2 regions of the Streptomyces sp. NPDC107454 genome follow, and region 1 is predicted to be linked to the other one. Evidence: riboswitches for the same ligand, from Rfam matches in the RefSeq annotation. Region 1 holds a riboswitch; the other holds the start of a gene.
The links. A riboswitch is a leader RNA that binds a small molecule or an ion and turns the genes downstream of it on or off. The one in region 1 is predicted to bind thiamine pyrophosphate.
Positions count from the first base shown of each region.

Region 2: another riboswitch for thiamine pyrophosphate. It lies ahead of ACZ69M_RS07665 (purine-cytosine permease family protein); the one in region 1 lies ahead of thiO (glycine oxidase ThiO).

Region 1 is NZ_JBVJPA010000028.1:53,059-60,203, reverse strand. It holds gene ACZ69M_RS46625 (deoxyribonuclease IV) at 1-147, opposite strand, end outside; gene pknB (Stk1 family PASTA domain-containing Ser/Thr kinase) at 242-2,188, opposite strand; gene ACZ69M_RS46615 (thiazole synthase) at 2,446-3,240, opposite strand; gene thiS (sulfur carrier protein ThiS) at 3,244-3,444, opposite strand; gene thiO (glycine oxidase ThiO) at 3,441-4,646, opposite strand; TPP riboswitch at 4,644-4,755, opposite strand; gene ACZ69M_RS46600 (avidin-fold protein) at 4,808-5,158, shown strand; gene ACZ69M_RS46595 (NAD(P)/FAD-dependent oxidoreductase) at 5,191-6,417, shown strand; gene ACZ69M_RS46590 (Rv2175c family DNA-binding protein) at 6,499-6,870, shown strand; gene thiE (thiamine phosphate synthase) at 7,004-7,145, shown strand, end outside.
Region 2 is NZ_JBVJPA010000003.1:10,541-17,685, forward strand. It holds gene ACZ69M_RS07645 (SCO0607 family lipoprotein) at 1-137, opposite strand, end outside; gene ACZ69M_RS07650 (TetR/AcrR family transcriptional regulator) at 270-977, opposite strand; gene ACZ69M_RS07655 (NAD(P)H-binding protein) at 1,066-1,929, shown strand; gene thiD (bifunctional hydroxymethylpyrimidine kinase/phosphomethylpyrimidine kinase) at 1,999-2,805, opposite strand; gene ACZ69M_RS07665 (purine-cytosine permease family protein) at 2,848-4,251, opposite strand; TPP riboswitch at 4,241-4,335, opposite strand; gene ACZ69M_RS07670 (maleylacetate reductase) at 4,409-5,500, opposite strand; gene ACZ69M_RS07675 (intradiol ring-cleavage dioxygenase) at 5,497-6,417, opposite strand; gene ACZ69M_RS07680 (alanine racemase) at 6,434-7,145, opposite strand, start outside.

The DNA.
Region 1 (7,145 bases):
GGGCGTCGCCCAGCCGCGCGGGTTGGCGACGAAGACCTGGACGGTCTCGGCGCCCATCTCGCGCGCGTAGGTCAGGCCGACGGAGCTGAGGCCGCCGGCCACGGGGACATGGCCGCCGACGGGGTTGCGGAGCTGCTTGCTGGTCACGCTCTTCAGGGTGTCACGCGCTCCGGGACGGCCCGTCGGCGGACCTCACTGCCGTGGTCCCAGCGTTGCCGTGGTCCCGGCGCAGCTTGTGGTCTCAGCGGATCACGATGGAGATCGTCGATCCCTTGGGCGCGGTCCTGCCGCCCTCCACCGACTGGCTCTTGACGTGGTCTCCGAAGAGCCCGAGCAGTCCGCGGTCCTCGTTGACCTGGAACCCGGCGTCCTCCAGCGTCTGCTTCGCGTCGTCCACGCTGTCGCCCACCACGTCCGGCACCGAGACCATCTCGGGGCCCTTGGAGACGGTCAGCGTGACGGTGTCGCCGCCCGCGACCTGGCTGCCCGCCTTCGGCGACTGCTGGGCGATCTGGCCCTGGTCGAACTCGGAGTTGACCTGCTGGGTGGCGATCTTCACCTTCAGGCCCGCCTGCTCCAGCTCCGAGGTGGCGTCCGCGACGGACGCGCCCGTGACGTCCGCGACCTCCACCGGGCTGCCCTTGCTGACGGTGAGGGCGATGGCCGAACCGGCGTGCCGCTCCGTGCCCGCGCCCGGATCCGAACTGATCACGAAGCCCTTGGGAACGTCCTGGTCGAACTCCCGGGTGACCATGCCCGCGGCGAGCCCGTCCCCCTTCAGGACCTCCCGCGCCTTGAACAGCGCGAGTCCCGTCAGGTCGGGCACCTTCACCGTCTCCGGGCCGTTCGAGATGGTCAGCGTCACGGAGTCGTTGTCCCGGATGCGTGCGCCGGGCGCCGGGTCGCTGCTGATGACGGTGCCGCGCTTCACGGTGTCGCTGTAGGCGTGCTTGACCTGCCCGACGTCGAGACCGGCCTGCTCGATCCGCGCCTTGGCCTGCGCCTCGGTCTTCGCCAGCAGCAGCGGGACCTTCGTGAACTGGCCTGAATTGATGTACCAGACGCCCGCGCCGAGCCCGAGCACCAGCACGACCGCGGCGATGATCGCGAACATTCCGCGCCGGGGCCGTGAGCCGCTCCGCGGGGGAGCGGGCGGTCCGGACTCGAACGGGCTGGTCTGCTCGAACCGACTGGTCCGGTTCACCGGGTCGCCGGCGTCGTCGTCCTCGTTCACCGGCAGCAGGCGGGGCACGGAGAGCGAGCGCGGGATCACGCTCGTACGGTCGCCCGCGTTGTCGTGCCCCACGGCGAGCGCCTGCGGGGGTATGGCGTCGAGCTCCTCGGCGGTGAGGCCGGCCCGCGCCTGGAGGACCTGGCCGAGCAGCGCCACCGCGTCGTGCGGGCGCACCTCGGGGTTGCGGGCGGTCGCCGAGGCGACCAGCTCGTCCAGGGCGTAGGGCATCGAGGGCACGGCGGCCGAGGGCGGCGGCACATCCGCGTGCAGGTGCTGGTAGAGCACCTGGGCGGGGGAGTCCCCGGAGTGCGGCTTGCCGCCGGTGAGCATCTCGTAGAGGACGACCCCGCAGGCGTAGACGTCGACGCGGGTGTCCGCGGTGCCGTTCTCGATCTGCTCGGGGGCGAGGTACGACACGGTGCCAAGAACGGCCCCCGTCGTGTTCGTGACGGTGTCCACGGCCCGGACGAGGCCGAAGTCGGCCACCTTGACCCGGCCGTCGTCCCCTATCAGGACGTTCTCCGGCTTCATGTCGCGGTGCACGAACCCGGCGCGGTGCGCGGCGCCGAGCGCGGCGAGCACCGGCTCCAGGACGTCCAGGGCGGCCCGCGGCTGCAGCGCCCCGCGCTCGCGCAGCACGTCACGCAGGGTGCAGCCGGCGACGTACTCCATGGCCAGATAGACGTACGACCCGTCCGCGCCCTGGTCGAAGACCTGCACCACGTTGGGGTGCGCGAGCCGGGCCACCGACTTGGCCTCCCGGATGAACCGCTCGACGAACGAGCCGTCGGCGGCCAGGGTCGGGTGCATCACCTTGAGCGCGAGCACGCGGTCGAGGCGGGTGTCCAGGGCCCGGTAGACCGTGGCCATCCCGCCGACCGCGATCCGTGCGTCGACGCGGTAGCGGCCGTCGAGCACTTGCCCGACAAGCGGGTCCTGAAGGGTCGTATCCACGCAGGCGAGTCTACGAGCCGCCACTGTCACCCCCACCCTTCCGGCCAATTCCGGAGCGGGACTGCAGCCGACCTGTGACGGATCTCGCACGCCTGATCGATCCGGTCCACATGCCGTGCGCAGGGGATGTAAGGCAGGCTGCCCCTCCAACCCGCAGCCGCCGACGGCGCCCCACCCCCACGGGCGACCCCCGCTTTCCGGCCGACCGGAAACGGGCGGTGCGCGGGCAGGAGAAAGAACACACCGGCGCCGGGTGCCTAGAAAGCAGGACGCTCAGGATCCAACCGCGCCAGCCCCTCCGCGGGAGACGACGCGGAGGCGAAGTGCCGCCGGGGAATCCGTCCCGCACGCCAGGCGAGCCGCCCGGCTTCCACCGCGTGCCTCATGCCCTCGGCCATCAGCACCGGCTCCTGCGCCCGGGTCACGGCCGACGCCAGCATGACTCCCGCACACCCCAGCTCCATCGCGAACGCCGCGTCCGACGCCGTACCGGCCCCCGCGTCCAGGATCACCGGCACACGCGCGTGCTCCACGATCAGCTGGAAGTTGTGCGGGTTGCGGATGCCGAGACCGGACCCGATGGGCGACCCGAGCGGCATGACCGCCGCGCACCCCACGTCCTCCAGCTTCCGCGCGAGCACGGGATCGTCGTTGGTGTACGGCAGCACGGTGAACCCGTCGTCGACCAGCGTCTCGGCGGCGTCCAGCAACTCGATCGGATCCGGCAGCAGGGTCCGCTCGTCGGCGATGACCTCCAGCTTGACCAGCTCCGTACCGAGCGCCTCCCGCGCGAGCCGCGCGGTCAGCACGGCCTCCCCCGCGGTGAAACACCCCGCCGTGTTCGGCAGCACCCGGATGCCCAGCTTGTCGAGCACGGACAGCACCGAGCCGTGCGCCGCGGGATTCACCCGCCGCATCGCGACCGTCGTCAGCTCCGTGCCGGACGCCACGAGCGACCGCTCCAGGACGTCGAGGCTGGGCGCACCCCCCGTACCCATGATCAGCCGGGACGAGAAGGACGTACCTGCGAGGACAAACGGATCGTCGGCCATGGTTCAGCCTCCTTGGACTGCGGTGAGGACTTCGACGCGGTCTCCCTCGGAGAGGGCCGTGGACGACCACTGCGTGCGCGGGACGACGGTTTCGTTGAGCGCGGCGGCGACGCCGGACGGCGCGACGGTGAGGGTGGCGACGAGCGCGTCGAGAGCCGTGTCGGCGGCGACGAGCCGGCGCTCTCCGTTGACGAAGATGTTCATACGGTCTGCTCCGTGAGTGCGGTGCTGAAGCGCCCGGGGGTGAAGGGGCGGGCCTCTTCCGGGAGCTCGCCGGTGGTCAGGACGTGCGCCATGGCGTCCCCGGTGACGGGCGTGAGCAGCACGCCGTTGCGGTAGTGCCCGGTGGCCAGCAGCAGCCCGTCGAGCGCGGTCGGGCCGAGCAGCGGCGCGTTGTCGGGCGACCCCGGCCGCAGGCCCGCGCGCGTCTCGGTGAGCGGCAGCTCGGTGATCCCGGGCACCAGCTCGTGGGCGTCGCGTAGCAGCTCGTAGACCCCGCCCGCGGTCACCGTCGTGTCCCAGCCCAGCTCCTCGCTGGTGGCGCCCACGACGAGCTCACCGTTCTCCCGCGGCACCAGATAGACCTGGCTGCCGCGGACCACGGCCCGCACGGTCCGGCTCAGGAACGGCGCGTACCGCTTCGGCACGGTCAGCCGCAGCACCTGACCCTTCACGGGCCGTACGGGCGGCAGTACGTCGGCGGGCACGCCCGGGAGCTTTCCGCTGAGGCTCCCGGCGGCGAGCACCACCTGTCCCGCCGCCAGCCGTTCACCGCCCGTCGTGACGACCCCGGCGGCCCGGTCCCGTACGACGGTCAAGCGCTCCGCCCACGTCCGGTGGAACTCCACTCCGGCCCGCTCACACGCCGTGACCAGGGCCTTCGCGAGCCGGCGCGGGTCGATCTGATGGTCGCCGTCGACCCGCAGCCCGCCGCGCACCCCCGGCGCGAGCATGGGCTCCAGACGGCGGCACTCCCGGCCGCTGAGCCACTCCGATTCGAGCCCCGAGCGGTGTTGCAGGGCGTGCAGTTCGCGCAGGTGAGCCCGGTCGTCGGCGTCCAGCGCGACGGCCAGCGTGCCGCACCGGCGGTAGCCGAGGTCCTGGCCGCTCGCCTCGGTGAGTTCGGCGGCGAAGTCGGGATAGCGGCGCGCGGAGGCGAGGTTCAGGCCCAGCAGGGTCTGCTCGCCGTAGTGCAGCTCGGTGACGGCGGCGAGCATTCCGGCGGCCACCCGTGCCGCCCCGCCGCCCGGCTCGGGGTCCACGACCGCGACGGTGAACCCGCGCTGCGCGGCCCGCCAGGCGGTCACCAGACCGATGATCCCGCCCCCGATGACGAGGACGTCTGACGCACGCGCGTCCGATGACGGCGCATCCGAGGAACGTGCAGGTGTACGCGTAGGCGACATGGGCGTCCAGCCCCTCCCTTCGCCGGCATGACCCGGATCAGGTTCGTACGGTCGGAGGCCGCCAGCCTCCCTCTCAGCCCGGTGCGTCCGGGCTCCCGCGAGTGCTTTACGTTGGCCACCCTAGCCCGCTGCCGTGTGTCTCAGTAAGGGAGCCTCCGCCCATGACCCGTACGCTCGACGGCCTGGTCCTCGCCCCGGTCGCCGACCAGGCCCCCGGGCAGGTCGGTACGCGCACCCGGTTCACGTACCACGAGAAGGACGGCGAGATCTGGGCCGAGTACGCGGGCGGCGACGTCGTACGCGGTCACCTCGTGGGGACGCGGGAGGGCGACCGCCTCGACTTCCGGTACGTGCAGCTGAAGCACGACGGCAGCACCTCGTCGGGCCACTGCGTGTCCGTGGTCGTGGAGCTGCCCGACGGACGGTTGCGCCTGGAGGAGACCTGGGAGTGGGAGTCCCAGGACGGGAGCGGTACGAGCGTTGTGGAACAGGTCACTGCGCACGTCCCCTGACTGACAGATTGTCAGTTGTCTATGGTGATCAGGTGAGCGAGCAGACGCGGGCACAGGTGCGTACGGCACGGCGGGTCGTCATCGTGGGCGCGGGCATGGCCGGCGTGCAGACGGCGGTCGCCCTGCGGGAACAGGGATTCACCGGGAACGTGACGCTGATCGGCGCCGAGCCGCACCAGCCGTACGACCGGCCGCCCCTGTCCAAGGCGGTGCTGCTCGGCAAGGCCGAGGGCTCCGCCTTCGACATCGACTTCGAGGCGCTGGACATCGAACTGCGGCTCGGCTGCGAGGCGCTGGGCCTGCGCCCCGCGGACCACGAGCTGGACACCGAGGCAGGACCGGTGCCCTACGACGTCCTGGTCCTCGCGACCGGCGCGGAACCGATCCAGCTGCCGGGCGCGGAGGGCGTCCCCGGCGTCCATCTGCTGCGGACCCTGGACGACACCGAGCGGCTGCGCCCCGTGCTCGCCCAGCAGCACGACATCGTGGTCGTCGGGGCGGGCTGGATCGGTGCGGAGTTCGCGACGGCGGCACGTGAGGCCGGGTGCGCGGTCACGGTCGTCGAGGCCGCCGACCGGCCGCTGGCCGGCGCGCTGCCCGCGGAGGTGGCCGCGCCGATGACCGCCTGGTACGCGGACAGCGGCGCGTCGCTGCGCACCCACGCGCGCGTGGAGCGCGTCGAGCCCGGCGCGGTGATCCTCGACGACGGTACGCGGGTGCCGGCGGGCGCCGTGGTCGTCGGCATCGGCGCGCGCCCCGCCACCGCCTGGCTGGCCGGCTCCGGCGTCGAACTCGGCGCCCACCGCGAAGTGGTCGCCGACAACCACCTGCGCACCTCCGTGCCGGACGTCTACGCGGTCGGCGACTGCGCCTCCTTCCCGTCGGGCCGCTACGAGGAGCGCCTCCTCGTCCACCACTGGGACAACGCCCTCCAGGCGCCGCGCACGGTCGCGGCGAACATCATCGGCGAGGCCCCGGCGGCCTACGACCCGGTCCCGTACTTCTGGTCCGAGCAGTTCGGCCGCTTCGTCCAGTACGTCGGCCATCACACCCCCGCCGATACGACCATCTGGCGGGGCGACCCGTCGGGCGCCGCCTGGACGGTGTGCTGGCTCCGCGAGAGCCGCCTCGTCGCCCTGCTGGCCGTGGGGCGTCCCCGTGACCTGGCCCAGGGCCGCCGCCTCATCGAGGCGGGCATGCTCATGAATCCGGACGTCCTGGCCGACCCGTCCCGCCCGCTGAAGGACGCCACGGCATGACCGCCCGGTTTACGTCGCCCGGACGGCGGTCCGGGGGGCGCTCGGGTACCGAGTGTCAGTCCGGGATGGCAGGCTTGTCCCGTGACCGAGATTGACGCAAAGATCGATGCTCTCGTCCCCGCCTGGCTCACCCTCCCCGACATCGCCGAACAGCTCGGCGTCGAGGTGACCCGCGTCCGGCAGCTGGTCAAGGAGGGCCAGCTGATCGCCGTACGCCGTGGTGAGAACCGCGCGCTGCACGTCCCCGCCGCCTTCATCGACGGGAACGAGCAGAAGGTCGTCAAGGGCCTCACCGGCACCTTGACGCTCCTGCGGGACGACGGCTTCTCCGACGAAGAGATGCTCGAGTGGCTCTTCACCCCCGACCCGAGCCTGCCCGGCACCCCCGCGCAGGCTCTGAGCGAGAATCGCGGCACGGAGGTGAAGCGCCGCGCCCAGGCGCTCGCCGTCTGATTCGACCGACCCTCCGGCGTACGGACCACGGCCGGCCCCGGACCACCCCGGCCGCCGCGGTCCGTACGCACCGCACCACGTCCGTAGGGTGCGTACGACATCCGTACGCACCCGCATCACGGGGGATATCCGCATGCCCGAGAACGCCGCCCGCACCCGCCTCGCCGACGCCCGCGTCTACCTCTGCACGGACGCCCGCAAGCGTCAGGGGGACCTCGCCGACTTCCTGGACGCGGTCCTGACCGGCGGCGTCGACATCGTGCAGCTGCGCGACA
Region 2 (7,145 bases), on a different contig from region 1:
CCACCACCGCAGCTCGCATCCTCCACGGAGCAGCCGGTCAGCATCGCGAGGGTCACGCAGGCCAGCGCGAGGCCCAGGGCGGACCGCGCCGGGCCCCTGCTGATCACAGAGGACGGTCGGTGAACTCGGCTTGTCATACGCACGATGGCTCCCTCTGGACGGCTTGTGGGACCAGCCTGCGCGAGACAAGGAAATCGATCGTGAGTACGCGTACTCGGATGCGGTGGGCCGTCGTACCCGATTCCGCGTAGGCACGGGGGCGGCCGCCCTCAGCCCGGATCGGCGATTCGGTTGAGCCACTCCTGCATGAGGCCGCGTTCCGGCGCCGTCAGGGCGTCGGTCTGCGGGAGTACGGCCCGGAGGGTGACGGCGGCCGCGACCGGCCCGGGTGCGGGCGCGACAGGGGCGTCCGTGGCGATCGCCGCGATGACCGCCTCGCGGGCGGTGCGGGACAGCTCCGGATCCCGGCGCTCCTCGGGGGTGGCGATGAGCGTGAGCGTCGTACCGCAGCCGGCCGCGTGGACGAGGTCCGCGGCGCGGCCCTCGGGGACGCGCAGCCGGCCCGCCTCGGCGATGCGCCGCATGTGCTCGGCGAGGACCTCGAAGGCGGCGAGCGCCGCGGGCGAGGGCGTACCGGGGCGGTACCGGCCGTACATCAGGGTGTACAGCGCAGGGTTGGCCAGGCCGAGGCCTACGTGCAGATCCCAGCCGGCGCGAAGGTCCTCGACCGGGTCGCCGGTGGGCTTCCGGGCGGTCTTGCTGGTCAGGTACGCGGTGAAGCCGTCGGCGACGACCGCGTCGAGCAGGCCCTCCTTGTCGCCGAAGAGCCGGTAGATGGTCGGCGGCTGCACGCCCGCCGCGGCGCTCACCGCCCGGGTCGAGACCGCGTCCGGCCCGCCTTCGGCCAGCAGTCGGGCGGCGGCCGCGACGATGCGTTCACGGTGTCCGTCCGCCGCGGTCACGTCCTCACTCTCCATGATTCCGACGATAACAGAATCCTGTTACCGATGAGAATTTCCAGTGATACGGTCATGGCGTTATCGATGGAAACAGGAAGAGGTTGCCATGATCATCGTCACCGGAGCCAACGGCGGACTCGGCCGGCTGATCACCGAGCGGCTGCTGGAGCGCGTCCCCGCCGAGCGAATCGGCGTCAGTGTGCGCGACCCGGAGAAGGCACGAGAGCTCGAAGACCGGGGCGTGCGCGTCCGCCGGGGCGACTTCGGCGACCCCGCGAGCCTCGCGGACGCCTTCGAGGGCGCCCGGCAGGTCCTCGTCGTGTCGACGAACAGCACCGGCGCGGACGCCGTGCACCACCACCGCACCGCCGTGGAGGCCGCGGCGGCGGCCGGAGCCGAGCGCATCCTCTACACCAGCCACATGGGCTCGAACCCGTCCTCTCCCTTCGCTCCGATGCGCGACCACGCCGCGACCGAGGCGGCGCTCCGGGAGTCCGGGATCCCCTTCACCTCACTGCGCAACGGCTTCTACGCCTCCTCCGCCGCGATGCTGCTGGGCCACGCGCTCGAGACGGGCGAACTGGCCGCGCCGCAGGACGGACCGGTCGCCTGGACGGCCCACGCCGACCTCGCCGAGGCGGCGGCGCTCGCGCTCACCGGCGAGGGCCTCGACGGGACGACAGCCGCGCTCACCGGCCCCGAGGCGCTCGACCTGGCCGACATCGCGGCGATCGCCACGCGGCTCACGGGCCGCGAAGTGCGTCGGGTGGTCGTCTCCGACGCCGACTACCGCGCGAGCCTGCTCGCCCGCGGTCTGCCCGAGGCAGGCGCCGACCTGCTCCTCGGCCTGTTCGCCGCGAGCCGGCAGGGGCAGTTCACGCCGGTCGGCCCCACGCTGGGCCGCCTGCTCGGCCGACCCACCACGGCCCTGGCGGACTTCCTGAAGACAACGATCACGCCGACCGGCTGACCTCCGGGTTCCCCTTCGGTCGCCGCGCGGACGGCGGCCTCGTCCGCCGGGCGGACGGATCCGCGGCATTCAGGCGCGCGTCCGCCAGCCGTGGTCGACCGGCCCGAGGCCCTCGCCCAGGGCGAATCCCGCGGCGATCGCGCCGGTGACGTACTCCTTCGCCAGCCGCACCGCCTCCGGCATCGCCCGCCCCTGCGCCAGCCCCACCGCGATGGCCGAGGCCAGGGTGCAACCGGTGCCGTGCGTATGACGGTTGTCGTGGCGCGGGGCCCGGAACCAGTGTTCTTCGGTGCCGTCGGTCAGCAGGTCGACGGCCTCGCCGGGCAGGTGGCCGCCCTTCACCAGGACCCAGCGGGGCCCGTACGACAGCAGTTGTTCCGCGGCCCGGCACATGTCGCGCTCGCCGGTGGCCTTGATCCCGGTCAGCTCGGCGGTCTCGTCGAGATTCGGGGTGGCGACCGTCGCGAGCGGCAGCAGGACGGTCCGTACGGCGTCCAGCGCGTCGCCCGCCAGCAGCCGGTCGCCGTGCTTGGAGACGCTCACCGGGTCCACCACCACGGGTGCGCCGACATCGGAGAGCAGTTCGGCGACGGTCTCGACGAGCAGGGGCGAGGCGAGCATGCCGGTCTTCACGGCCTGCACACCGATGTCGTCCACGACGCTGCGGTACTGCGCGCGCACCGCCTCGGCGGGAAGCTCCCAGGCTCCCTGTACGCCGAGGGAGTTCTGCGCGGTGACGGCGGTGAGCACGCTCATCCCGTGCGCGCCCAGCGCGAGCATGGTCTTCAGGTCGGCCTGGATGCCGGCGCCGCCCCCGGAGTCCGATCCGGCGATGGTCAGGACACGGGGCGGGGTGGTCGGCGTGTTCGCGGGCATGGTGGGTGTCACTCCGTACGAAGGGGGTGAGAGGGGGCGGGTTCAGCGGCGCAGGCGCAGCGGGGCGTAGACCAGCAGGGCCGCGAGGAACGCCACGCCGTAGGCGGTGTCGGCGCCGTGCAGGGCGTGCGCGACGGGGCCGACGTACAGGCTGGTGCTCATGAACGGCACCGCGGCGGCGAACGCGGCGGCGAACGCCACGGGCGCGGGCCACCACGGACGCGGGCGGGCGCTCTCGGCGGCCAGGTCGACGGGTGCGCCGCCGCGGGCCCTGGCCCGGGCGAGCCAGTCGACGACGACGATCGCGACGAACCCGGGAATCCAGTAGCCGACGAACAGCAGGACGTTCTGGAAGCGGGCCGTGGTGTCGGCGGCGTGCATCCACAGCACGAGCGGGAAGCCGAGGACGGCGGCCAGCGCGGCGGCGGCCGGGCGCGGCAGCCGTACACCCATGGTCTGCAGGGCGAGCGAGCCGCTGTAGTCGTTCATGGCGTTACTGCTCAGCGCGGCGAGCGCCACGGCGAGCAGGCCGAACGCGCCGAGGGCGCCGCCGCCGAGCAGGGTGTCGACGCCGCGGGCGGTCTGGTCGGTGAAGACGGCCGCGCCCCACAGTCCGAGGGCCTGGACGGCCACGAAGGACACGGCGATGCCGGCCAGGGTGTACCAGAACATGCGCGGCCGGGACGCCGTACGCGGCAGATAGCGGCTGAAGTCGCTCGCGTACGGGGCCCATGACAGCGCGAGGCTGAGCGCGATCGTGCAGGTCAGGACGAAGGCCCCGGCCCGGTCGGCGCCGTGCGCGGTGGCGGCGGGGGTGGTGTGGGCGCCGCTCAGGAGCTTCACGGTCAGGGCCACGAACGCGGCGGCGAGAGCGAAGGTCATCACGGTCTGGAGCCGGTGGATCACCTCGTAGCCGAGGACACCGAGCGCCCCCTGCGCCGCCATCATGACGAGCACGCCCAGCCAGAACGGCCAGCCGCACAGCTGGGCCAGCGCGTCCCCTCCGAAGAGGCCGATCAGCGCGTCCCAGGCGATGGACGAGAGCCACTGCAGGGCGCCGGGGACGACCACCGCCCGGCCGAACGCGAGGCGGGCGAGCGGCAGCTGTCCGGCGCCGGTCTGACTCCCCCAGGTGCCGAGGTAAGCGGTCGGTACCGCCCCGAGGAGGGTGCCCAGCACGACGGCGGCGAGCGCGGTGGAGAAGTCCAGGCCGAGCGCGATGCCGACGGTGCCGGTGAACACGCCGGTCATGGTCAGGTTGGGGGCGAACCACACGGTGAACAGGCGGCCGGGGCCGCCGTAGCGGTGGTCCTCCGGCACCGGGGCGATTCCGCGCGCCTCGACGTGCAGATCCCCCGGAGCGGTGGGCATCCGCCCGTCGAATACGCCCTGCGGGCCTCCGACGGCCACCTCACCGCGAGCGTTACGGGCATACGGCAACGACATGAGACATCCCTCCGCCAGTCCTAACTGGTTCAGGTTCGACGGGTGTGATCTCAGCCCTCGTGCGGGGCACCCCGTGTCCGGTTCGGCGGTCAGGATAGCCCGGCGGGCGCGGTCTGCCCCAGGGGGAGGGGTCCGCGCGGGCCGTACGGCCCCGTGGCTACGCGCCGACGCTCGGCTCCCTGCCCTGGTACGCCGCGGTCAGCAGCGCCAGTACACCGTCGACGGTGACCTCGCGCGGGTTCGGGTACGGCTGTCCGGCAGCCTGCTCGGCGGCCACCGCCAGATCGGTCTCCTTGAGGCCGAGTTCGGCGAGGCCCCGGGGTGCGCCGAGGCTTCCGGCCAGAGCCCACAGGGCGTGCGGGACGTCGTCGGCGCCGCCCAGGGCGCGCGAGAGCGCCGCGACAGCCCGGGGTGCGGCGGGCGCGTTGTAGGCGAGGGCGTACGGAAGGACGACCGTGTGCGTCTCGGCGTGCGGCAGGCCGAAGGTCCCGCCGAGGACGTGGCACAGCTTGTGGTGCAGGCCCATGGTGGTGGCGCCGAGACAGGCGCCGCAGAGCCAGGCGCCGTACAGGGCCCGGCCGCGCGCGTCGAGGTCGCCGGGGGCGGCGGCCACCAGCGGCAGGGCCTGCGTCATCGCCCGTACGCCCTCCTCGGCCATGAGCGAGACGAGGGGCGAGGCGTCGGGCGCGTAGAGGGCCTCGACGGCGTGGGCGAGCGCGTTGACGCCGCTGGTGACGGTGAGGGGGACGGGGAGCGAGAGGGTGAGTTCGGGGTCGTAGACGACGCTGCGGGGCTGGACGGAGGGGTCGCGTCCGGTGCGCTTGGCGCCGTGCTCGGTGAGGCCCCAGACCGGGGTCATCTCGGAGCCGGAGTAGGTGGAGGGCACGGCGATCAGGGGCAGACCGGCGCGCAGCGCGATCGCCTTGCCCAGGCCGATCGCCGAGCCGCCGCCGACCGCGACACACCCGTCGGCGCCGGCCGCGCGCGCCGCCGCCACGGCCCGGTCGGCGACCTCGACGGGTACATGCATCCGGGCCTCGGCGTGCAGCCCCGCGCAGGCCTCGCCCAGGGCGTCCGCGACCGCGCGTGCCGTGCCCTCGCCCCTGCTGCCGCAGACCACCAGCACCCTGCGCAGCCCGAGCCTGGCGGCCTCGTCGGGGGTCGCGGAGACGGCGGCCCCGGGCCGGAAGACGATCCGCGCGGGCTGGGTCTCGTAGGAGAAGTCGAGCGGGGTGTTCCTGTCGGTCATGGTGTTCGTCCCGGTTCCAGTACGAGGTCGAAGCGGGCGTGGCGGAAGGGGTTCGGGACGCCGAACTCCCGCGCCAGGGAAGAGTCGTTGGTCTCTGCGAAGTCCTGGACCAGGCTCCTCTTGACGGCGAACACCGCGTCGGAGTCCAGGTAGTCGCTGCCCGCGACGAAGATGTGTGTGGTGACCGGGGTGTGGCCCTCGGCCGAGGCGATGAAGTGGATGTGGGCGGGGCGGTAGGGGTGCCTGGCCGTGGCGCGCAGCAGTTCGCCGACCGGGCCGTCGGTGGGGATCGGGTACGGGTTCGGTACGCAGGTGCGGAACCAGAAGCGGCCTTCGGCGTCGGCGGTGAACAGTCCCCGCCCGTTGCCGGCCGGCTGGACGTCCGGCTGCTGTACGTCGTAGTAGCCCTCGGAGTCGGCCTGCCACACGTCGAGGACCGCGCCCGGCAGCGGGGTGCCGCCCCTGCCCAGTACCCGGCCGCTGACCACGCACGGCTCGCCCCTGCCCACCAGGTCGATGTTCGCGCCGAGTGCGCGGATCGGCGATCTGGTCAGGTGGAACGGGCCGAGAACCGTCGACTCGGTGGCACCCGGGCCGCGGTGGCCGCCCAGCGTCTCCACGAGCATGGAGACGCCGAGCACGTCCGACAGCAGGATGAACTCCTGACGGGTGTCGGTGCACTGTTGCCCGGTCGCGGTCAGGAATCCGATCGCGCGTTCCCATTCCGCCATCGTCGGCTCCGTCTCGCGCACGAAGTCGTGCAGATGACGGGTGAGCGCGCCGAGCAGTTCACGCAGCCGCGGATCGGCCGTGCCCCGCAGGCTGTCGACGACGGCGTCGGTGACGCCGTGCGTGAAGCCGGTCGTGGCATCGGTCGCGGCATCGGTCGCCGTCGGACGGTTCGGTTCGTCTGTCATGCCGCTCCTCGTGGTGCTATCGGGACTGGTCGCCGTCGGTGCCCGGGTCCACGAAGTGGAAGCCGGGCTCGGGAAACCTGGCGAACGCCCGGTGGGGCACGGACGAGGTGTAGGCACCCGCGAGGGAGAACACCACACGGTCGCCGGCCCGCAGCCCCGGCGCCCGGACGTCCCGGACCAGGACGTCCCTGGAGGTGCTCAACTGGCCGGTGAGCGTGACCCGTTCGCGGCGTACCGCGGGCCGCGGCCAGGAGTAGGGCCACACGTCCACCTCGAGTACGGACCAGGGCTGGTCGGGCCACGGCTGGTCGGGCCTCCTGGACGCCGGCGTGCGCAGGTTCACCCCGCCACCGCGGACGACGGCGAAGTCCTCGCTCGCGCCGTGCTCGACGTCCAGCACCTCGCTCGCGTACCAGCCGCAGTACGCCGTCAGCGCACGACCGGGCTCGATACGCAGCGTCAGTTCCGGGTGCGCGGCGACGAGTCGGGCGAGCCCCTCGCCGTACGACTGCCAGTCGAAACGGCGTTCGGGGTGCTCGTAGTCCACCGCCATGCCGCCCCCGACGTTCACCTCGGTGAGGCGCAGGCCGTGCCGCGCGGCGAGTTCCGCCGTCCAGGCGACGACGCTCTCGGCCACCGCGAGGTGTTCGGGGGCGTGCAGGCCGGTGGCCAAGTGGGCGTAGACCCCGCGCAGTTCGAGGTTCGGGTAGCTGCCGTCGGTGAGCAGG